3 regions of the Rhodococcus sp. F64268 genome follow, and region 3 is predicted to be linked to each of the others. Evidence: riboswitches for the same ligand, from Rfam matches in the RefSeq annotation. Region 3 holds a riboswitch; each other region holds the start of a gene.
The links. Region 3 has a riboswitch for thiamine pyrophosphate ahead of thiO (glycine oxidase ThiO). Riboswitches for the same ligand answer to the same signal wherever they lie in the genome.
Positions count from the first base shown of each region.

Region 1: another riboswitch for thiamine pyrophosphate. It lies ahead of MWU77_RS02325 (3-oxoacyl-ACP reductase); the one in region 3 lies ahead of thiO (glycine oxidase ThiO).
Region 2: another riboswitch for thiamine pyrophosphate. It lies ahead of MWU77_RS17845 (TenA family protein); the one in region 3 lies ahead of thiO (glycine oxidase ThiO).

Region 1 covers NZ_JALKAI010000001.1:483,892-491,318, reverse strand. Annotated here, with positions in the region: gene MWU77_RS24900 (sensor histidine kinase) at 1-375, opposite strand, end outside; gene MWU77_RS02340 (ABC transporter ATP-binding protein) at 487-1,224, shown strand; gene MWU77_RS02335 (ABC transporter permease) at 1,221-1,988, shown strand; gene MWU77_RS02330 (DUF998 domain-containing protein) at 1,993-2,583, shown strand; TPP riboswitch at 2,627-2,718, shown strand; gene MWU77_RS02325 (3-oxoacyl-ACP reductase) at 2,773-3,552, shown strand; gene MWU77_RS02320 (LLM class flavin-dependent oxidoreductase) at 3,552-4,886, shown strand; gene MWU77_RS02315 (MerR family transcriptional regulator) at 4,920-5,375, opposite strand; gene MWU77_RS02310 (bifunctional 2-polyprenyl-6-hydroxyphenol methylase/3-demethylubiquinol 3-O-methyltransferase UbiG) at 5,432-6,073, shown strand; gene MWU77_RS02305 (helix-turn-helix transcriptional regulator) at 6,150-6,512, shown strand; gene MWU77_RS02300 (SRPBCC domain-containing protein) at 6,505-6,939, shown strand; gene MWU77_RS02295 (nuclear transport factor 2 family protein) at 6,989-7,348, shown strand; gene MWU77_RS02290 (GNAT family N-acetyltransferase) at 7,371-7,427, opposite strand, start outside.
Region 2 covers NZ_JALKAI010000007.1:117,963-125,389, forward strand. Annotated here, with positions in the region: gene MWU77_RS17820 (LysM peptidoglycan-binding domain-containing protein) at 1-100, opposite strand, end outside; gene MWU77_RS17825 (alpha/beta hydrolase) at 224-1,219, opposite strand; gene MWU77_RS17830 (ABC transporter ATP-binding protein) at 1,409-2,158, opposite strand; gene MWU77_RS17835 (ABC transporter permease) at 2,155-3,003, opposite strand; gene MWU77_RS17840 (ABC transporter substrate-binding protein) at 2,984-4,006, opposite strand; gene MWU77_RS17845 (TenA family protein) at 3,991-4,701, opposite strand; TPP riboswitch at 4,694-4,790, opposite strand; gene MWU77_RS17850 (carboxylesterase/lipase family protein) at 4,874-6,415, shown strand; gene MWU77_RS17855 (TetR/AcrR family transcriptional regulator) at 6,471-7,124, shown strand; gene MWU77_RS17860 (ABC transporter ATP-binding protein) at 7,145-7,427, shown strand, end outside.
Region 3 covers NZ_JALKAI010000002.1:264,162-271,588, forward strand. Annotated here, with positions in the region: gene MWU77_RS05740 (M28 family peptidase) at 1-714, opposite strand, end outside; gene MWU77_RS05745 (ABC transporter permease) at 741-1,520, opposite strand; gene MWU77_RS05750 (ABC transporter ATP-binding protein) at 1,520-2,449, opposite strand; gene MWU77_RS05755 (thiazole synthase) at 2,508-3,305, opposite strand; gene thiS (sulfur carrier protein ThiS) at 3,298-3,513, opposite strand; gene thiO (glycine oxidase ThiO) at 3,510-4,574, opposite strand; TPP riboswitch at 4,570-4,684, opposite strand; gene thiE (thiamine phosphate synthase) at 4,711-5,412, shown strand; gene MWU77_RS05775 (NUDIX hydrolase) at 5,417-6,301, opposite strand; gene MWU77_RS05780 (hypothetical protein) at 6,476-7,427, shown strand, end outside.

The DNA of each region.
Region 1 (7,427 bases), on a different contig from region 3:
GGTCTGCTGCGCCGCCGCGAAGGCGATGACGAGCGTGTTGAGAACCACCACGAACAGACCCACGCGAACCGGTACGACGTAGACACTCACGGCAGCGACGACGACGAGCAGAATCGGCAGCGGCCCCATACCCGGCGCGGTCGCCACCACCGCCCAGCCGGAGACGACGGCCACTGCCAACGAAACCTTGCCTGCCGACGGTCGTCGGGCCGCAGCGGCACCGAACACTGCGACGAGCAGGACACCGAACAGCACGATCCACGCGACACGCGGGATCTCGGTGCGAGCGCCGCCGAACAGGACCGGTCCGCCCACCACGACCGAGACGACGAGCATCGCCACGCCCGACAGTCCCTCCGGTGTCCATCGATGCACGACATCACTCTAAGCCGCGGCCACACGCTGAGCGGGTGCCGAAAGTCATGGTCGGCATTCCTGACATCCGGCACGCGCGAGCACGCACGCTCGGCTCATAGCGTCGGCGTCATGGACACCAGCACTCCGGCGATCGTCGCCGAGCACCTGTGCAAGCGGTACCGAGACAGGGTCGCGGTCGACGACATCAGCTTCACACTCGGTGTCGGCGAAACCCTCGGGATCATCGGGACGAACGGGGCGGGCAAGACCACCACCGTCGAAATGGTCGCGGGCTTGCGATCACCCGACGGTGGACGTGTGCGTGTTCTCGGCGTCGATCCCCACCGCGACCGTGCACACGCCCGTCAGCTCCTCGGAGTTCAATTGCAGGAGGCCACCCTCCACGGGGCATTGACCGTGGCCGAACTCGTCCGTCTGTATCGCACCTTCTATCCGGCCCCCGTCGGTGCCGCAGAACTGTTGGAGATGGTCGGTCTCACCGAGCAACGAGGAACCCGATTCGAGAAGCTCTCGGGTGGCCAGCAGCAGCGGTTGTCGATCGCGCTGGCACTCGCCGGACGACCACGAGTGGTCATCCTCGATGAACTCACCACCGGCCTCGACCCGCGGGCCCGGCGACAGATGTGGGAAACGGTCGAGCGATTGCGCCACGACAACGTTGCAGTCCTCCTGGTCAGCCACGCAATGGAAGAGGTCGAACGTCTCTGCGACCGAGTGGCCCTGCTCGACGCAGGCAGGCTCGTCGCCCTGGACACTCCGCCCGGCCTCGTTGCGGCAGCTTCGGCGAACAACCTCGACGAGGCATTCGTCGCGCTCACCGGAAAAGAACTGGAGGACACCGTATGAACACCGGCACCGAGATCCGGCGGCCCGGTCTCGCAGCGTGGCTGACGCTGATCGCGTGCGAAGGGAGGATGGTGGCTCGCGACACTGCGGGTCTCGTCGTGCCGATCGGCCTCCCGCTGTTGATCCTCGTCATGAGTGCGTCGTCGGCGAGCGGCGAGATTGTGATCAACGGACGGTCGGCGCTCGATGTGTACGTCCTGCCGCTGGTGTTCACGATCATCATCGCCACGATCGGCGTCATCAACATGCCGAGCTTCCTCGCGTACTACCGTCGCACGGGGATTCTGCGCCGGCTGTCGGTGACGCCGGCGTCGCCTGCGATGGTCCTGGTGGCGCAGGTCGTGGTGAGCGTGCTGCAGACCCTGGTCGGGCTCGGTGCGGCGCTGGTCGTCGCGATCGTCTTCTTCGACGCCCGTCTGCCTGTGCACCCGGGCACTGCTTTGGGTGTCTTCGCGCTTTCGATGGCGGCGATGTACGCGGTGGGAATGATCGTCGCGGCGATCTCCCCGACCCCGAACTCCGCGGTGGCGATCGGTCTCGTCGCGTTCTTCGCACTCGGCGCAACCGGCGGTTTGTTCGGCAGCACCGATTCACTCCCGGATCCCGTTGCCGCGGTGGGACAGTGGCTACCGTTCGGCGCCTCGACGCAGGCCATGTCCGCGGCGTGGGCCGGAAGTCCGGCCGATCCGGCCCATTTCGTCGCGCTCGGCGTGGTGATCGTGACCGGTGTTGTCGTCGCGGCGGCGCTCTTCCGGTGGGAGTAACCGCGTGACGATCATCGGTTCGGTCGCGCTCACGGTGTTCGTCGTGGTCTTCCTCGTCGACGGGTGGACTCGTCCTGGCTATCACCCGGTACGCCAGCCCGTCAGTGCGCTCGCACTGGGCCGCCGGGGCTGGATCCAGAGCACCAACTTCATCGTGTGCGGTGCGGTAGTGGCCCTCGGATCCGTCGGCGTCGCCGATGTATTCGGCAGCGTGTTGCTCGGTGTGACGATCGGAGTGTTCGGTGTCGCGCTCGTAGTGTCGGGACTCTTTCCGATGGATGCGATGCGTGGATATCCGCCGGGCACACCGGACCGGACACCGACGGAGTACACGCGACGCCACAAGATTCACGACCACGCGGGTGCGGTCGTGTTCGCCGCACTTCCAGCAGCGGCGGTCATCGCGGCGTTCACGGTCCCCGGCACGGTGTGGACATGGTTGTCGGGCCTGACCGCCGTCGCGCTGAGCATCGGCTTCGTCGCATTCGGTCAGGCGTGGGAAAGCGACGCCCGCTCCGCCGGACTTGTGCAGCGGATCGTGATCGCAGTGGGCTGGGCGTGGCTGGCGTTGCTGTTCGCCCGTGCCGGAACGTGACGCGCTCCGTCGTTGCCCGTGCACACTGCTAACCTGGCGTTCGGAACTCGACACGGGGTGCCGGAAACGGCTGAGACCACACCCGTAGAACCTGATCTCGATCATGCGAGCGAAGGGATGCCGAGTCGGCAACAGGCCAGTGGACCGATGCCGTCTGCGTGTCCCTCGTTCCGAAGGGAAGGCGCCACAATGGCTCTCGTCACAACGTCACTGCAGAATCGGATCGTCCTGATCACCGGCGCAGGCCGCGGGCTCGGCAGCAGCATCGCGCAGGCCTTCGCGGACGAAGGCGCATCGGTCGTGGTGAACTACCGGCGCAGTGGCAACGCAGCACGGGCTCTCGCCGAGAGCATCGGCCCCGAACGAGCACTTGCCGTGCAGGCCGATGTCACCGACCGCACGCAGGTACAGGCCGCGTTCGACCGGGCGCGCGAACACTTCGGACGTCCGGTGACCACCGTGGTCAACAATGCCCTTCCCGACTTCTCCTTCAACGGTGACGCCCGCGACAAGGCCGACGAGATCGGCTACGGCGCGTTCGCGGCACAACTCGAAGGCATCGTCGGTGGCGCGGTGAACACGATCCAGGCCGCCCTGCCCGGCATGCGCGAAGCGGGCGGCGGCAGCATCGTCAACATCGGGACCAACCTGTTCCAGAACCCGGTCGTGCCGTACCACGACTACACCGCGGCGAAAGCAGCCCTGCTGTCGACGACCCGCACCTTCGCCGCGGATCTGGGCCCCGAAGGCATCCGGGTGAACATGGTGTCCGGCGGACTCCTGCGCACCACCGATGCATCGTCCGCGACACCCCCTGAGGTCTTCGATCTGATCGCCGGGTCCACCCCGCTGCGTGCGGTGACGACGCCGGAGGACTTCGCCGCCGCCGTGCTGTTCTTCGCGTCCGACTGGTCGCGCGCGGTCACCGGGCAGAACCTCGTCGTCGACGGCGGGCTGGTGATGGACTGATGACGGGGCGCACTCTGCATCTGGGCGCATTTCTGTACGGTGTCGGGCATCATTCTTCGGCGTGGCGGCACCCGGACTCCGCCGCGGAGCGCATCGGCGACATCGCCTACTTCGAAGAACTCGCGCGCATCGCCGAACGCGGTTGCTTCGATGCGGTGTTCTTCGCCGACGGGCACAGCGTGAACACCGCGTACACGGCGGGCACGACGTGGTTTCTCGAACCGCTCACGGCGCTGTCTGCGATGGCGCGGGCCACGGAGAAGATCGGCCTGGTCACCACGGTGTCCGCAAGCTTCTACACGCCGTTCCACGCGGCCCGCATGCTCGCCTCGCTCGATCACATCAGCGGTGGACGCGCAGGTGCCAACATCGTGACCTCGATGTTCGACGCCGAAGCCCGCAACCACGGACTCGAGTCGCTACCGGCCCACGCCGAACGATACGGAAGGGCGGAGGAGTTCATCGACGCGATTGTCGCGCTGTGGGATTCGTGGGACGAACACGCGGTGATCGCGGACCGCGCTGCCGGGCGTTTCCTCGATGCCGACGCGATCCACCCGATCGAACACCACGGCAGACACTTCCGCGTGGACGGCCCGCTCACGGTGCCACGCTGCCCGCAGGGACGCCCCGTGTTGTTCCAGGCCGGGTCCTCGGACACCGGACGCGATCTTGCAGCACGCCACGCCGAGGCGGTGTACTCGGTCGCCTGGGATCTTCCGGCAGCGCTCGAGTTCGCTACCGACCTGCGGGCCCGCACCGCCGCCGCGGGACGTGATGCCGCGTCGATCGCGATACTGCCCGGTCTCGTCACCTACGTCGGCCGCACCGACGACGAAGCCCACGCGAAGAAGGCCGCATTGGACTCCCTTCTCGATGTCGAGGGCGCGCTCGCCCAGCTCGGGTCCTTCACGGGACAGGACTACACCGGTCATGCTCTCGACGCTCCGGTTTCGGACCTGCCTCCCATATCGGAGTTCACCGGCCCGCAGGGGCGATACTCGACGGTGCAGCGAATCATCGAGACGCAACGTCCCACGCTGCGGGAGCTGCTCGGGTTTCTCGCTGCGGGCGGCGGTCACGCCACCATGATCGGAACGCCGGAATCGATCGCCGACCGTATCGAGGAATGGTTCGTCACCGGCGCCTGCGACGGCTTCAACCTGATGTGCCCTGCCTACCCGGATTCTCTCGACGACTTCGTCGACCTCGTGGTGCCGGAGTTGCAGCGTCGCGGCCTGTTCCGCGCCGAGTACCCGGGTAGTACCTTGCGTGACTCACTGGGGCTGGAGGTACCGGCTCTACCTCAGCGGCACAGTGTGGTTGCCGGGTAGCTCACGGAGAATTGTTCCGGGTCCGAGAACGACTCATCGCGATGCGTCTTCCGTGATGGTGTGGCCCGAGCCGAAATCAGGACGCGTGTCGGTGGGGTTCTCGAGGAGATCGGCGACGCCTGCCGCGAAATTGGGGCATGTCGCGATGTCGTGAGCGCGGCATTCGAGTGCATGCAGTGTCATCTCCCGGGAGCGGGCCATCTCCGCCATCCGCCGCTCCAGGTCGTCGAGGTGCGCGGTGAGCACCTCGCGCCGCTCGTCCGTCTGCCCTGCCAGCAGGACATGGATCTGGTCGAGGCTCATTCCGGCGGCCTTGCTCCTGATGATCACCGCCACCCTGGTGACGTCGGCGTCGCGGTACCGGCGGCGCCCTGCGCTGTCGCGGTCGGGTGCGATCAGCCCGACGTCCTCCCAATGCCGCAATACATGCGTGGCGAGGCCGAAGCGCTCGGCCACCTCACCGATCGTCCAGATCACAGTTGACTTCATGTCAACATGAAGTCGCATTATCGGCGGTGACGCAAGCCCGCACACGAGGAGAGTTCATGCACACTGACACATCGCCAGCACAATTCTGGGAGAACCGCTACACCGACAGCGACGGTCTGTGGTCGGGCAACGCGAACGCGTCCCTCGTCGACGCCGTATCCGGCCTGACACCGGGCACTGCACTCGACCTCGGCTGCGGCGAGGGTGCCGACACGATCTGGCTGGCACGCAGCGGCTGGATCGCGACCGGAGTGGACATCTCCACCACCGCCGTCCGCCGCGCCACCGACGCTGCGCGCGACGCCGAACTTCCCGACGGCCGCATCCGGTTCGTCGCGGCAGACCTGTCGACCTGGCACGAAGACAGCAGCTACGACCTCGTCGCCGCATCGTTCCTGCACTCGCCCGTCGAGTTTCCGCGCACCGAGGTGCTTCGCCACGCCGCCGGACTCGTCGCGCCACGCGGGCACCTCGTGATCGTCTCGCACGCCGCGTTCCCACCGTGGGCAGGAGCGGATGCGCACGAGGGGCACGGCGACCACCGATTCCTGAGCCCGCAAGAAGAGATCGAGGCACTCGACCTCGAACCGGGTAGCTGGGAGGTGCGGATCGCCGAGACCCGCGCGCGTGACGCGGTCGGCCCGGACGGCACACAGGCCGTACTCGACGACACCGTCGTGGTCCTGCGGCGGCTGTGAGCAAATCAGGACCACTACTCTGAACACTCGATTCCACACATATACATGAGTACAAGTATTCATTTGTGTTGCCCTCATGGCAGTCGATGAGCGGAGGCGAGCAATGGGTGCCGAGGCTGCAGCGGACCTCGATAGGGCGTTACGGGCGCTTGCCGACGGGAATCGACGGGCGATCCTACGGGTCATCCGCTCCGCTCCGCGCCCGGTGGGTTCTATCGCCGAGGAAGTCGGATTGTCCCAACAGACGACGTCGCACCACCTCGGAGTCCTCCGGAAAGCGGGCCTCGCAGCCAGCACACGCGAGGGCACACGACACCTGTTCACAGTGAACACCGACGGTCTTGCCGCAGTGCGGTCATACCTCGACGATTTCTGGCCGGGGAAGCTGTCTGTACTCAAGACCGTGATCGAAGCGAGGGCGGGCGAGAACCGTGGCTGAGTTCCGAGATTCGATCGACATTGCCGCGGCGCCCGAGACAGTGTTCGAGTACCTCACCACGAACTCCGGGATGACAGCGTGGATGGGCCAGTATGCCGAACTCGACCCGAGACCCGGCGGCATCTTCGCGATCGACATCGCCGGATACCCGGTGCGTGGCGAGTATCTTCACGTCGACTACCCGACCCGCGTGGTCGTCTCGTGGGGATTTGCCGGGAATGCGGATCTGCCCATCGGAGCATCGACGGTCGAGTTCCGGCTCACCGCCGTCGCCGGCGGCACCCGCGTCGACCTCGTCCACTCCGGCCTTCCCGATACCGAACTGCGCGGGCACGCCCACGGATGGGACCATTTCCTCCCCCGTCTGGCCACAGCAGGCTCCAGCGGCGACGCCGGACCGGACGAGTGGCAGCCGCGCGGCGAGTGAACCGACCCGAAAGACATCACTACACGAACGAGAATCGAGGGAGTCTCCCATGCCACAGGAATCCGCCTACGATGTCGTGAAGAACTACCACCGGGCCTGGACGAGCGGGGATGTCGCGCGTGCCATGACCCACGTTGCCGACGACATCACCTGCCGAGCACCGGGCATTGATCTGAACGGCAAAGCCGCCTACCAGGACTTCATCGCCGCATTCGCACCCGCACTCACCGGTGTGGCCGATATCGCCGACTTCGCAGACCGAGATCGCGTCGCGCTCTTCTACTACCCACAGACCGCAGCAACCGCCACGGCCCCGGCCGCGGAATGCTTCACGGTGCGCGACGGCAGGATCAGCGCGAGTGTGCTGATCTTCGACCGTCTCTCGTACGGTCCTCCCCAACAGGATTGAGGGGACGTTTGCGTGGTGCTGCTCACCGGTCGCTGGCAAGCATCCCGAAGATGAGGGTGTCCGTCCACTCACCTTTGCT
Region 2 (7,427 bases), on a different contig from region 3:
CCAGGTTGCCGTCCTGCTGGAGCACGAGAGTGTACTTGCCGTTGTCGGACTTCAGTTCCTGGCCCACACTGAGGCTTTGGCCGGAATTGAGAGAGCTCACGCTGACCCCTTCGATCGATACATGGTGATTCGGGCAACCGGCTCGAACCGGGCGCCTGACGCACAGTACCGCCCACCCGACTCCTAGCTGTGGATGCCGTAGAGGGTCGTACTGTTCGCTGGATCACACCGTGTCGAGCGAGCGCACGAACATTCCGATCTCGACGACCGCACGACTGCCCTCGGGAACCAGTGACGCGGCAGCCTGGAACACGTGCACCTGCTTCTCCCACACCTGCAGTTCCGTCGGCACACCTGCCGAGGCGAGACGGTAGGCCATCGTCTCGGCGTCGACGAACGTCATCTCCTCGGATCCGGTCTGGAGCAGAGCCGGCGGCATGCCGGTCAGGTCGAGATCCACGGGAGAAGGCACGGGCTCGTAGCGGTCATCGATCTGTTCGGCCCTCTCGATCAAGGTGGACAATGCCGGCACCGCCCGCCGCGGGAACAACGCGCACTTCCGGGCATTCGGATGGTCGAGCTTGGGGCGGTGATCGAGGTCGGTCAGCGGCGAGATCGCGACGGTGCCCGCGGCCCGACCCAGCCCCAGCCGCAGTGCTTCGTGAGCCACGGAGAAAGCGAGAAATCCGCCCGCGGAATCGCCTGCGATGACGATCCGATCGATCGGGTAGCCATGGGCGATGAGCCAACGGAGTCCGGACAGGCCGTCGTCGACCGCATGTCGGATCGGGTGACGTGGCAGCATCCGGTAGGCCACCGACAGGGCCGGGGCGCCTGCTGCCGCCGAGATGCGCGACACCAGTTGGCGGTGGGTGGTCAGCCCGCAGCACAGAAACGCTCCGCCGTGCAGGTACAGGATTGCGGTGCGGCCGCCGGCGCCGGGGGCACGGACGAACTCGGCGGGGCAGGTATCCAACGTCATGCGGTGGTACTCGGTCCCGGGTGCCGGGAGCAGGGGGAACGCTGCGCGGTCGACCAGACCCGTGGGCCACGGAAGGGACGGCGTGAGCGCCCACGCGTCGAGGAGTGGTCGCACCGTGTGGCGCAAGGAGATGCTCAGGGCGCGCGAGGCGATGCTGACGCCGCCGTATTCCTCGATCTGCGGGGTGGAGCGTGCACGGACAGGCGCGACGAGGGGGGCGGACAATGCGCTGCTCATTTCGTCGCCTCCTCGCCACTCGCCGCAACACCGGACGGGTGTTCGAACTACGGATCATTCAAGCTACGCCCGACATGTGGTGCAGGTGGGCCTCGTAATCCGATAGATACGACGTGGCACGCCAGCTGCAGGTGGGGTGGCATCCTGTTACCGATTCGATATTGCGGGTTGTCCGAATAGCGCGAGCGATCAAAGCATGTCGGATCGTGAGTGCAGGACCGACACGAGTTCACGTTCGATCGCCACGAATTCGGGGTCGGCCAGCAACTCCAACGACCGTGGTCGCGGTAGCCCGACCCGGACTTCGTGCAGGATCCGTGCAGGTCGCGGCGAAAGGACCAGGACGCGGTCGGACAGCAGGACGGCCTCACGTACGTCGTGCGTGATCATCAGGACGGTCCACCGGTCGCGCAGCCACACCGACTGCAGCCACAACTGCATGTCGGTGCGGGTGAGTGAGTCGAGAGCGCCGAACGGTTCGTCGAGCAACAGAATCTCGCGTTGTTGGATCACTGTTCGCGCCAACGCTGCACGCTGACGCATCCCGCCGGACAGTTGCGACGGACGAGCCTCCTCGAACCCGGCGAGTCCGAACGTGGGGAACAGTGCCCGCGCCCGCGCGCGTGCCTCCCGACGTGGCACGCCCTGAACTTCGAGGGCGAGCGCGCAGTTGTCGAGGACTGTGCGCCATGGGAACAGGAGATCCTTCTGGGGCATCAGTGCAGCGCACCCCGGGGACGCAGGAGCGCCGCCGACCGAGACGGTCCCCTCGTCGGGCGTGTCGAGTCCCGCGACCAGACCGAACAGCGTGGACTTCCCCGACCCGCTCGGACCGATGACCGATACGAATTCCCCTGGGGACACGTCGAACCCGACGTCGTCGAGCACGTGGTTGCCGTCGAACGACCGGTGGACGCCGGAGAGGGTGACGGCACTCATGCGTGGCTCCCTGTTGCTCGATTCTCTGTGCCGAGGGCCCACGGTGCGATCAAGCGCTGTGCCACATACGTGAGCAGGTACAACACCAATGACACTGTCGCGGTGACCAGTACCGCGGCGAGCACCAGATCGGTGCGGAACGAATTCTTCTGGATGGCCATGTAGATGCCGAGCCCCGATGTGGCGCCGACGTACTCCGCGAACACCGCGCCCACCACGGCGTAGGTGATGCCGATGCGCAGCGAGGTGAAGAACCGAGGCAGCGCCGAGGGAAGACGCACGTACCGGAACTCTTGCCAGCGAGTGGCTCCCATACTGCGCAGAAGTGCCCCGGCCTCGCGATCGGTCGCGGCAAATCCCTCGATCAGGCCGATCGCCATCGGAAAGAAGGTGGCCAGCGCGATCACCAGAATCTTCGGCAGGAGACCGAATCCGAACCAGATGATCATGAGCGGGGCAATTGCGATGATCGGCAGTGTCTGCGAGGCGACGAACAGCGGCACGAATGCTCGCCGTAGGAACGGCGAGAAATCGACCGCGACTGCCAGTAGCCACGCCACGGTCAGCGACACCACGAAACCGACGAGTGTGACCTGCAGTGTCGCAGCGGCGTGCTCGGCTATGGCGATGCGATGTGCCCACCCCTGCTGCAACACGCGCGTGGGGGACGGCAGCACTTGCGGGCGGATTCCGCTGACCATCACGTACAGCTGCCATGTCGCGACGAGTGCCACCGCGACGACCGTCGCAGGAAGTACACGATCGATGCGGCGTCGGAGCGGGGAGTTCCGGGTAGTCGTGACCCGGATCCGGGCCCCCGCGGGCTCAGGGCGTTTGGTAGTCATCGGTGAGGTAGGTCGACCAGTCGGGCTCGGTGGTCAGCCGCGCGCCGTCGGTACCGGTGAGTAGCCCCTGCTCGTACAGGAACCGGGCGTACCCGGCCCATCTGCTCGCGTCGAGGGTCCCGACGCGTCCCTGGTCGTCACGCATGAAGTCGGCGGAGAGCATCCGCTGACTCTCGAAGACGAGTTCTTCGTTCGAGAACGTACCCGGGTTGGCGTCGAGCAGCGCACGCGCGCCCCGATCGGGATCGTCGGCAGCGATCTCGTAGCCACGCTGCAGTGCTTGCACGAACGCGCGACCACGATCAGGGTTCTCGGCGAGCCAGTCCTCGTTGCCGTTCACGACGATCGCGTACTGATCGGGGAAGCCGTAGTCGGTGTAGTCGAAATAGCGCATCGGCAATCCACGATGCTCCGCTTCGAGTCCCTCCCACGCCAGATACGAGACGGTGAAGTCCGCGGTACCCGAGTAGACGGCCTCGTACGCCGACGTTCCGAGAACGATCTCTTCGAACTCGCCTTGTCCTCCGTCGTTACGGATGACCTGCGCCAGCGTTTCCGAGACGCCCGGGTCGGCGAACCCCGCGTAGATCCGGCCGTCGAGATCGGCCGGTCGCGTGAGATCGTCGCGGTCGGACTTGACGGCTATCGCTGTCGCCCAATGTTGTAGCGGGGCGAGGACCGCAACGGTATGTGCTCCCGCGGCGCGTGCGAACGTAGCCATTCCATGGGTCGAGATCCCGAACTCCGCATTGCCCGCGTCGACGAGAGTGTCGGGTGACGCGTCGTTGTAAGGAAGGATCTCGACGTCGAGCCCGGCGTCGTCGAACAATCCTTCCTGCAGCGCCACGTACAGACCGGTGTGGTTGGTGTTGGGAGTCCAGTCGAGTGCGAACCGGATCGTGTCGTCGGAACCGCCACCGGCGCACGCGCTGACTGCGCACAGCGTGAAGATGGCGGCGGCGAGCGAGACGATCCGGTGCCGCAGCGTCACGATGCGGGCCACGGCTGCGTGTTCAGGGCGGTGTCCCAGAACAGCAACTCGTAGCGGGTCGCAAGCGTGAACGCGTCGATCATCGCGTCGCGTTCGGGCTCGGTGGCCGCGGCCCCTGCAGCGTCGACGAGGGTGCGTGCGGTGGCGACCGAATCCTGGAATCCCTGGTCGTCATAGGTTGCGACCCATCGCGCGTAGGGGTGGGCCGGGTCGGCAGCAAGCACAACAGCTGCGCTGGACGCAAGGTCGCGGCACACTTCGGCGTAGATCCAGAAGCACGGCAACACCGCGGCGGCACCCACCGGATACGGCTCGGTCGCGACGGTCGCCGTCAGATACGACACGTAGCCGAGGCACGCGGGGGAATGCGCGACAGGATCGTCGTTCGCGGGCAGTACACCCCCGGTCAGGAGTTGCCGATGCAGCGCCGATTCTTCGGTGGCAGCCGTCGCGGAACTCGTGGCCCAGAATGCGCCGGTGACAGGATCCGGCGCCTTGGCGGAGAGCAATGCGAGCGCTTTGGCGTATCCGGCCAGGTAGAGCGCATCCTGCTCGATGTAGAAGCGGAACGACTCGAGCGGCAATGTGCCGTCGCCGAGGCGGCGCAGGAACTCGAGGTCGTCGATGGAGTCGCGCAGAACCTTCGTGCGGTCCCACAGGACATCGGTGAAACGGTCGGTCGGTGAAGCGTGCGCAGGCACAGTCATCCCGAATCATCCCTTCGTCAGCATTACCTGATCAGGTTCGACGGGTGTGATCTCAGCCCCGCTGTCGCGAAGCACCCCGTGTCGGTCGGAGGCGACGATAGCACCTCGGGCGGGCCGTGGGCGCCGCTGCCGATGGGTACGTTGGGATGCGAGAAGCTCACCGGGAGGTCATGTGGACGCCGAGACGCTCATTGTCGGATGCAAGTACGGCGACGCCCGCGGGTACCGCGACGGCGCGGTGTACTCGTGGAAGGGGATCCCGTTTGCGGCCCCGACCGGCGGCGACATAAGATTCCGCTCGCCGGAGAGTCCCCGGCCGTGGTCGGGCGTGCTCGACTGCGAGCAGTACGGTCCGATCGCTCCACAGAGCCCGAACAGCCCGATCGGAATCTCGTCCGAGATGTCGATCGGGGAGGACTGCCTCTCCCTCAACATCTGGGCGCCCGAACCGGACGGCGAGAAGCGTCCGGTGATGGTGTGGATCCACGGTGGTGCGTATGTCATCGGCTACTCGGGTCAGAAGATCTACGACGGGCGTGCGCTCTGTGAAGCGGGGAACGTCGTGGTGGTCACCCTCAACTATCGCCTGGGTGCCCTCGGATTCCTCGATCTGTCGTCCTTCTCGTCCGCCGACGACACATATGAGTCGAATCTGGGTTTGCGAGATCAAATTTCGGCGCTCGAGTGGGTGCGCGACTGCATTGCGGACTTCGGAGGCGACCCGGATAACGTCACCCTGTTCGGCGAATCGTCCGGTGGGGGCTCGGTCACGACGTTGATGACGGTGCCTCGTGCGGAGGGGTTGTTCCATCGGGCGATCGCGCAGTCGCCGCCGGCGACGTCGGTATACGGCCGTGAGCGTGCGGCGGTGGTCGCCGAGCGGTTCCTCGGGATCCTCGAGGTGTCTCCGGCTCGGGTGGGGCGTCTCCGGCAGATGCCCTTCGAGCAGCTCGTCGAGGCGGCCGAAACCGTGGTCGGGGAGATCCCCACGAAAGTTCCGGGCACCTTGGCCATGACGCCGGTGGTCGATCGCGACCTCGTGCCCAAGTACCCGGTCGCGGCATTCCAGAAAGGCCTGTCGCACCGGGTGCCGCTCATCATCGGTTCGAACAAGGACGAGCCGTCGATCTTCCGGTTCATGAAGTCGCCGTTGATGCCGGTCGACGATTCGTCCGTGCGCGCCATGCTGGAGGCGCTTGCGAAGGACCGCCCCGATCTCGAGCCCGCGCGGCTCGCCGAGATCGCCGCAGCGTATCCCGATCTGCCGAAGCCGAGCGGGGCGATGGCCTTGTCCCGCGACGCCGGGTTCCGGATGCCGGTGTTGTGGGTGGCGGAAGCGCACTCCGAGCATTCCCCCACGTGGGTGTACCGCTTCGACCACGCAACGCCGATGCTCAAGGCAGCGCGGATCGGTGCCGGGCACGCAACCGAATTACCCTACGTATTCGGTAATTTCGGCACGCTCGGTCGAGATCCGAGTTTCTGGCTCGGTGGGCGCAAGAGTGCGATCGAGGTGTCGGGCCGGATCCAGCGACGATGGTTGGCGTTCGCGAAGCACGCGGTTCCTGCCGCACTGGACGCGTCGAAGCACTGGCCGCAGTACGAGCCGCGTGAGCGGGCCACCCTACTCATCGATGCACGAGACACAGTGGTCGCAGACCCGGAGGGCGCAATGCGTGAGGTGTGGGGCGCGCAGGTGATGGGTTTCTCCTGAACCGGGCCGGTGGCGCAGTCTTGACGTCGTTGAACGCGTGTGCAACCCTTGGAACATGCGTTCAACCGAGGGCGTTTCCGACCTCACCACACGCGCTCGCATCCGCGACGCGGCGATCTGTTGCGTTGCTCGGGATGGGGTGAATGTCTCACTCCGGGCCATCGCCTCGGAATGCGGCGTGAGCGCCTCGCTCATCGTGCACCACTTCGGTTCCCGGGCCGGTCTGCGCGAGCACTGCGACGGGTACGTCCTGGGCAGCATCCGAGAGCTCAAATCCTCGGCCCTCGAGCCGGGCAGCGGCGTCGCGGCAATGCTCGCTCAGCTCGAGAACATCGGGAGCTACGCCCCGCTCATCGGCTACCTGATCCGGAGTCTCCAGGCCCGCGGCCCCGCCTCCGAAGAGTTCCTCGATCATCTGGTGGCCACCACCGAGGATTACCTCGCGAAAGGCACCGAGTCCGGCGTCGTGAGTCGCAGTCGCAATCCTGAGGCACGGGCGCGGGCTCTGGTCGAATTGAGTACCGGCGCGCTCCTGCTGCATGTCCCCGGGCCGAACGAGCCCCTCGACCTCGACGCACTGCCCGCTTGGCTCAGTTCCTACACCGACCGTCTCCTGCTCCCGTTGCTCGAGCTCTACACCGAACCGCTCCTTACCGACTCGAGCATGCTCACCGCGTATCTGGCCGCTCGCGAGGCGGCTCTCTCGTAACCGATCACGGAGGTTGCATCATGGATACACCGGCCATCGAAACCGTCGACCTCGTCAAGACGTTCGGCACCACCCGTGCCCTCGACGGCTTCTCGATCGAAGTCGGAACTGCAACAGTGGCGGGGTTTCTCGGCCCCAATGGGGCCGGAAAGTCAACGGCGATCCGCGTGCTCCTCGGCATGCTGCGTGCCGACTCCGGTTCGGCACGTGTCCTCGGGCTCGATCCGTGGACCGATGCGGTCGAGATCCACCGTCGCATCGCGTATGTTCCGGGTGACACCAATTTGTGGCCTGCGCTCACCG
Region 3 (7,427 bases):
CTGCGTCTCGGTCTTCGTGTCGAGAACGAGGTCCACCGACGGTGATTCCGCAACCCGCTCACCGTCTGCCGGACCGATTCCGCCGACGGGAATTCGTCGCGGCACGGTCTCGTCGAGCGTCGCACCGGCGAGGGGTCCGTCCTCTGTGTTCACCACGAGCAGCGCCGCAGCCCCCGCATCGGCGGCAAGTGTCTCCTTCACCGAGAAGGTGCACACGCCACGGTCGACCACCACGATCGCTCCCGAAACATCGAGACCGTTGTAGTCGGTGGCCTCGCATCCCGGAGTGTCGTCAGTGGGCACCCGCACGACGGGTGCGGTCAGCCCCTCGGGTCCGGTCGTGGGCGACAGACCCAGTGCCCGCACGTCGAGGGGTTGTCCGTCGATCTCGAGCCTCTGGGCTTCGACCTCGAAGGTGGTGGCCTCGAATTCGGGTGTCTGCACGTCGTATCCGGCGTCGCGCAACGCGCCCGCTACGTAGTCGACACTCGCGTCGTAGCCCGCCGTACCGAGCGCACGGTTACCGTCGTGCTCCGTTGCGATGCGCTCGAATTCGGTGAGGTGGCCCATCAGGGCATCGATCTGCACGCTGTCGGCGAGAGCGGTCGGATCGACGAATGCCGCGTCCGTACCGCCATCGTCCGCGCAGCCTGCGAGCACCACTGCCGCCACCACGACCATGGCGGTGCGGCGGCCGATCACCGTGTCGATCATTGCCCGAGCGTACTGTCCCGCACAGCTCAGGCGTCGCGTTTACCGACCACTGCAAGCGACACACCGAACACGACCGCCGTGAACAATGCGAAGTACAGCAGCGAACCCCACGGTCCCCAATGGAACTCGACCCCCTGCTCCATACCGAGGAAGTGGTTGATGTTGATGAACGGCAGGAACGGCTGAATTTCACGACCCACTCGGCCGAACAACGAGAACAATGATTCGATGAGCAGCGGCCACAACAGTAGGAGCGCGATCGTGCCCGCCGACTGCCGCAGCAATGTCCCCACACCCACCGCGAGGAACACCGCCAGGAACGCGTAGAGCGCAATGCCGTAGATCGCGCGCCACGTGTCGCCCTCGAGCACTAGGTCGCGACCTGCCTCCGGACCCGCGAGAGCTTTCGCGACATACACGGAGATCAGGCCCACCACGCCGGTGACCACAGCTCCGATCACTCCGATGAGAACCGATTTCACGGTCAGCACGAGAGAACGGTTGGGATTGGCGATGAAGGTCGTCCGGATGACGCCGAAACGGTACTCGCTCGTGACCGACAGCGCAGCGAGGATCATCAGCACCATGATGCCGAAGCCCGTGACACCGGTCGCGGCGATATCGGGGGTCAGATAGAACCGGGCGGCCTCGTCGTCGAGCGACATGGAACTGCGGGCCACAGCCCCCATCATTGCGGCGAAACCGATACCCAGGGCGACGATCACCGCCAGGCACCAGAACGGAGACTGCACCGACGTCAGTTTGATGCGTTCCGCACGCAAGGTGTCCAATGCTGGTGATGCCATTACAGGCTGCCCTTCATCACGTCGTCGAAACCGGTGCCGTGGAACTCCACGTCGCCTCCGGTCAGTTTCATGAACGCATCCTCGAGGGATGCATGGCGGCCCGCCAGTTCGTGCAGGACGATCGAGCGTGCCGCGGCGAGCTCACCGATCTCTGCCGCACCGGCTCCCGAGACGTGCAACGCACCGTCCTCCTCGATCACCGTGTGCCCGCGTTCGGTGAGTGCGCTGCGCAACTCATCGAGTTGGGGGCTGCGAACCACCACGAGCGATTCCGACGCCCGATCGACGAAGTCCTCGACCGACATGTCGGCGATGAGCTTGCCTCGTCCGATCACAATGAGGTGATCGGCGGTCTGGGCCATCTCCGACAGCAGGTGACTCGACACGAGCACCGTGCGGCCCTCCGCAGCCAGGGCTTGCATGAACCGGCGGATCCACACGATGCCCTCTGGATCGAGACCGTTGACAGGTTCGTCGAACAACAACACCTTCGGGTCGCCCAGCAGCGCACCTGCCAGACCGAGGCGCTGCGACATGCCGAGCGAGAAACCGCCTGCGCGTTTGCCTGCGACCTCGGTCAGCCCGACCTGACGCAGTACCTCATCGACGCGGGAATCCGGCAATCCGTTGGAGGCTGCAAGCCACCGCAGGTGTGCGCGCGCCGATCGGTTCGGATGTACCCATTTGGCGTCGAGCAGCGCACCGACGGTCTGCAGCGGACGCGTAAGGTCCCGATACCGCTTGCCCTCGATGAGCGCGGTACCCGATGTCGGACGGTCCAACCCTAGGATCATGCGCATCGTCGTCGACTTGCCCGCCCCGTTGGGGCCGAGGAACCCGGTGACGATTCCCGGTGGGACGGTGAACGTCACGTTGTCGACGGCAGTGGTTGAACCGAAGGTCTTGGTCAGTCCGGTCACTTCGATCATGGTTCACAGACTGCCGGAAATCCGGCCGGAGCGCAGCACCACGCCCGCGACCAGCGCCTCAGGGTTCCAGGGGCGACGATGCCTGGGCCCAGAATCGCTTGGGAATGCGTCCGGCATGCCGAGCACGGAAACCCGCTTCGACCGCGTGCCGCATCGCTGATGCCATCAACGCCGGGTCCTTCGCTCGGGTGACCGCCGTGGCGAGGAGCACCGCGTCGCAGCCCAGTTCCATGGCGAGGGCAGCATCCGAGGCAGTACCGATACCGGCGTCGAGAATGACGGGTACCCCAGCGGATTCGACAATCATCTCGATGTGGTGTGGATTGGCGATACCCAGCCCCGTCCCGATCGGTGATCCGAGCGGCATGACCGCGACACACCCGACATCCTCCAGACGACGCGCGAGCACCGGATCATCGGTGGTGTACGGCAGGACATTGAACCCGTCGTCCACGAGCTGCTCTGCAGCAGAGACCAATTCGATCGCATCGGGCAGCAGGGTTCGTTCGTCGGCGATGACTTCGAGCTTGACCCAATCGGTTTCGAGCGCTTCCCTGCCCAGTTGCGCGGTGAGGACCGCCTCCTTCGCTCCGCGGCACCCCGCGGTGTTCGGCAGCGGCGCGATCCCGAGCCGAACCAGCAGGTCCAGCACGCCCGTTCCGGACGTCGCGTCGACCCGACGCATCGCCACGGTGGTCAGTTCGGTACCCGAGGCAACGAGCGCGTCCTCGAGCACGGCAAGGTTCGCGGCGCCTCCCGTGCCGGTGATCAACCGGGACGAGAACGATCTTCCGGCGATGGTCAGCGGGGGCAGGTCATGCCCCGGGTCCACCCGCGCGAGTGCGTGTTCAGCCACCCTGCACCGCCGTGAGGATCTCGACCTGCGCGCCCTTGCCGATTTTCTCGCTCCAGCGCCCCCGGGGGAACAACACCCCGTCGACGGCGACCGCGATGCCCTTCTCGGGCAGTCCCATCTCCGCCAGCAGGTCCGTCATGGCCGGTTCGTCTGCGAAGTATTTCTCCTCACCGTTGACGGTGATACCGACCGAAATCTGATTCGTCATCGCACGCTCTCCTTCGCGAATCGTTGGGGATCTGCATGTGCCACCTCGGCGAGCGGGTTGTCGGCGAGTTCGGCGAGCACCGCGTCGACCGTGACCGCGGTGAGCAGGATTCCGTTGCGGCCGTGCCCGGTGGCAGCAATCACCCGATCCGACAATCTGCCGATCAGCGGCAGATTGTCGGGGGTCATCGGGCGCAGCCCCGCGCTCGCCTCGTGCAGTTCGTACTCACCGATCGCGGGAAACAGCATTTCGGCGTCGGCGATCAGGTCTCGCACTCCCGCGACCGTGACCTCGGTGTCGCCCGCTTCGTACTGGGTCGCTCCCACGACGATCCCGTCGGCGCGCGGCACCAGATACGCGGGGCGTCCGTGCACACTGCCGCGCACGGTGTGCCGCGGCGGCGGGGTCGCTCCGGGTCGCACGCGCAGCCGCAGGATCTCACCTTTGACCGGCCGGACCGGAAGGTCCGGCCACAGTCGCGCCGATGCGCATCCCGCAGCGAGCACGACGCGATCCTCGGACAGTTCGTCGAGGTCGCCGACGGAAGCCTGAACGAACTGCACACCCGCTGCGACGGCAGCGCGATGCAGCGCTTCGACGAGCCTTCTGTTGTCGACGGACAGTTCGGTGGGGGCCAGCAGGCCGAGCCTGATCCGTGGCCCCAGCGACGGTTCGAGATCACGGATCTCGGCGCGTGTGAGGATGCGCATCTCGTGGCCCTGCTCCGCGACCCAGGTTGCGATCGTGCGCAGGTCGGCGGCGTCCGCGGCGTCCAGTGCGACCGTCAGCGATGCACCCGCAGTGAAGACGTCGATGCCGGTCTCGCGTTCGAGATCGTGCGCGAGTGCGGGCCAGCGCTGCAGCGAGGCCGCCCCTAGATCGAGGACGCGTTCTTCCCCGGGCCACCCCTCCGACAACGGTGCGAGCATTCCGCCCGCAACCCAGGATGCGCCGGTGCCCGGAGCACGATCGTGGACGGTGACCGTCCATCCCGCACGGGCTGCACGCCACGCGACGGCCAGACCGATCACGCCACCGCCGATGACCGCTACTGTCGACACGACATCCACCTCACTCCCTGCGCCGGCATGATCCGGTTCAGGTCATAACGGTCGGGGCCGGCAGGCCCCCTCTCAGCCCCGCGATCCCCGGGACTCCCGTGTTGTCACTTTCGAGGTAGAGGCTACCGTCTTGTCCGTGACGACCTATCCGACCACCTACCGCGGCAGCCATCCCGACCCCCGTGGGCGCCTCGCGACCGCGCGGTTGTACCTGTGCACCGATGCCCGTCGCGACACCCGCGATCTCGCCCGGTTCATCGAGGAAGCCCTGGTCGGCGGCGTCGATATCGTGCAGTTGCGTGACAAGGACTCCGCCGGTGAGAAGAAGTTCGGCCGCCTGGAGGCCGGTGAGGAACTCGCCGCACTCGAGGTGATCGCCGATGCGTGTGCACGCCACGGTGCGCTGTTCGCGGTCAACGACCGCGCCGACATCGCGCTCGCCGCCGGCGCCGACATCCTGCACCTCGGGCAGGGCGACCTACCGGTGAAGCAGGCACGGAGGATCCTCGGCGACGACATCGTCATCGGCCGGTCCACGGCCAGCCGCGCCCAGGCCGTGCTCGCCGACGGCGAGGACGGAGTGGACTATTTCGCGTCCGGGCCGGTGTGGGACACCCCGACCAAGCCGGGGCGCACGGCGGCCGGACTCGACGTCCTCCGGGAGGTACACGCTTCGCATCCGCAGCGTCCGTGGTTCGCGATCGGCGGTGTGGATCTCGAACGTCTCCCCCAGGTGCTCGACGCGGGCGCCCAGCGCATCGCGGTGGTGCGCGCGATCACGAAGGCCGACGACCCGCGCGCTGCCGCCGCAGCGCTGAAGGCTGCGCTGCCCGTCTGACGCCCTACAACCAGCCCAGTACTGCCGACGGAGACAGTGCCATGGTGCCGTGCGGCAGACGCTCACGTAGTCCTCGATCGGCGGTCACCACTACTGTCACGGCCGGATCGAGCGCGGTCGCCGTAGCGGGAACAGCGGAAGTATCGGGTGTGTCTGCCGCGGCAAGCCGCGCGAGTTCGTCGTCGCCACTGCCGTCCGCGGTATGCACGCGGGTACGGTCGTCGACGACGATCGCGCTACGCGCACGACCTTCGAGGACCGCCTCGACCCGTGACACCCACCCGAACGTTCCGTCCGGAAGTTCGACGGTGCGTGGGAGCGCCGCCGCGATGTCGGCGAGCAGGGCGCCTGTCGCGCCGGGACGGTCTCGCCACCATCCGGACGGCCCAGTGGCTCCGAGAACGTTCGCGGTGTCGAGCAGCATCCGCACCGGACGGGTGCGCAGAGCAGACCACGCTTCGGCGAAGCCCGCATGCAAAGGCATCGATTCGACCTCGTCCTCGCCCACCCACCGCAATTCGGTGCTCTCCCCGTTCATGGTGGTGTCGAGCGGTGCGGGCGCATCGGCCACCACCGTCGTGTAGGACCACGAGCCGAGCTTTCCCGAGGTGACCCGTTCGGCTCGTACCGCGACCGACGTACTGTCGATTCCCGCTTCCTCGTGAGCCTCGCGAACTGCGGCGTCGACTGTGGATTCGTGACTGTCGCGGGCGCCACCCGGTAACGCCCAGGTACCGCCCTGGTGGCTCCACACCGCGCGGAGCTGGAGCAACACCGCAGGGTTCCCGTCACTTCGCGGTGCGCGGAGCAGCAAACCCGCAGCACCGTGCACGCCCCATCGGCGTCCTCCGTCCGGCCCTACCGCCCAGCCGTCCCCATCACCGCGCATCGAATCCACCCTCCTCGCCCTCGGCCGTCACGAGGGCACGACATCCCCATTCGGGGGCCGGGTACCGGCACTTTCGAACTCCGGTCGACCTCCGACGATGTGGACGCCTGCCAATACGTCCTATCGAACTTATATGCTCGCCACAATCGGGTTGCTCGAGGAAGGGATTGTGCCGTGAACGTGCGCATGCCCCCTCCCATCGATTCCGTCGGCGGCTCGGGAGGCTCGGCCGAGGATCATGACGGGCCGCGTGACCGCAGCGACGGAGCACGTGAGTGGTTCCGGTCGACACCGGCCAAACTGATTTCGCTCGGGTTGGTACTCGCAGTTCTGCTGGTGATCTCCGGGGTGGCATCCGCGCAGGTCGCCAGTAGCCGGAAGGCCACCCATGACCGCCTTCTGGCAACAACCGAGCCGCTCGCGAACGCCGCCCAGAACCTGTACAGCGCGCTGTCCATCGCCGATGCGGCCGCCGTCACCGGATTCATCTCGGGTGGGATCGAGCCTGCCCCGGTGCGCGACCGCTATGTCGAGGCTGTTGCGGAGGCGTCCGGGCAGCTCGTGGTCGCCGCGGCCGGGCTCGCAGAGCAGGACGAACTCGGCGCAGTGAACGTTGCCGCGATCGCGCGCATGCTCCCTATGTACACGGGGCTGATCGAAACCGCCCGCGCCAACAATCGCACCGGCAACCCGGTCGGCGCCGCGTACCTGGCCGAGGCGTCGAACATGATGCAGACGTCGATGCTGCCGGTGGCCGAGGAGTTGCATACGCAAGGCGTGATCGCGGTGAACTCGACCCAGCGCGCCGCGGTGGCCCCTCCATGGACTGCGATCGGGCTGCTTCTGGTCACCGTGGCGGCGTTGTGTGCAGCACATGTCCTCGTGAGCCGAAAGACCCGCCGCACTCTCAACCCGGGTCTGATCTTCGCGATCGGTGCAACCGGTACGTTGCTGTGCTGGCTCCTCATCGCCGGCCTGGTGTCCTCGAGCGCAACCGAACGCGCCATCGAGCAGGGCGCGGAGCCGCTGGCGGATCTCACGGCGAGCCGCATCCTCGCGCAGCAGTCCCGCACGGCCGAGACCCTTCTCCTCGCGCGGCGGGACGCGAGCGGAGCATATATCGGGG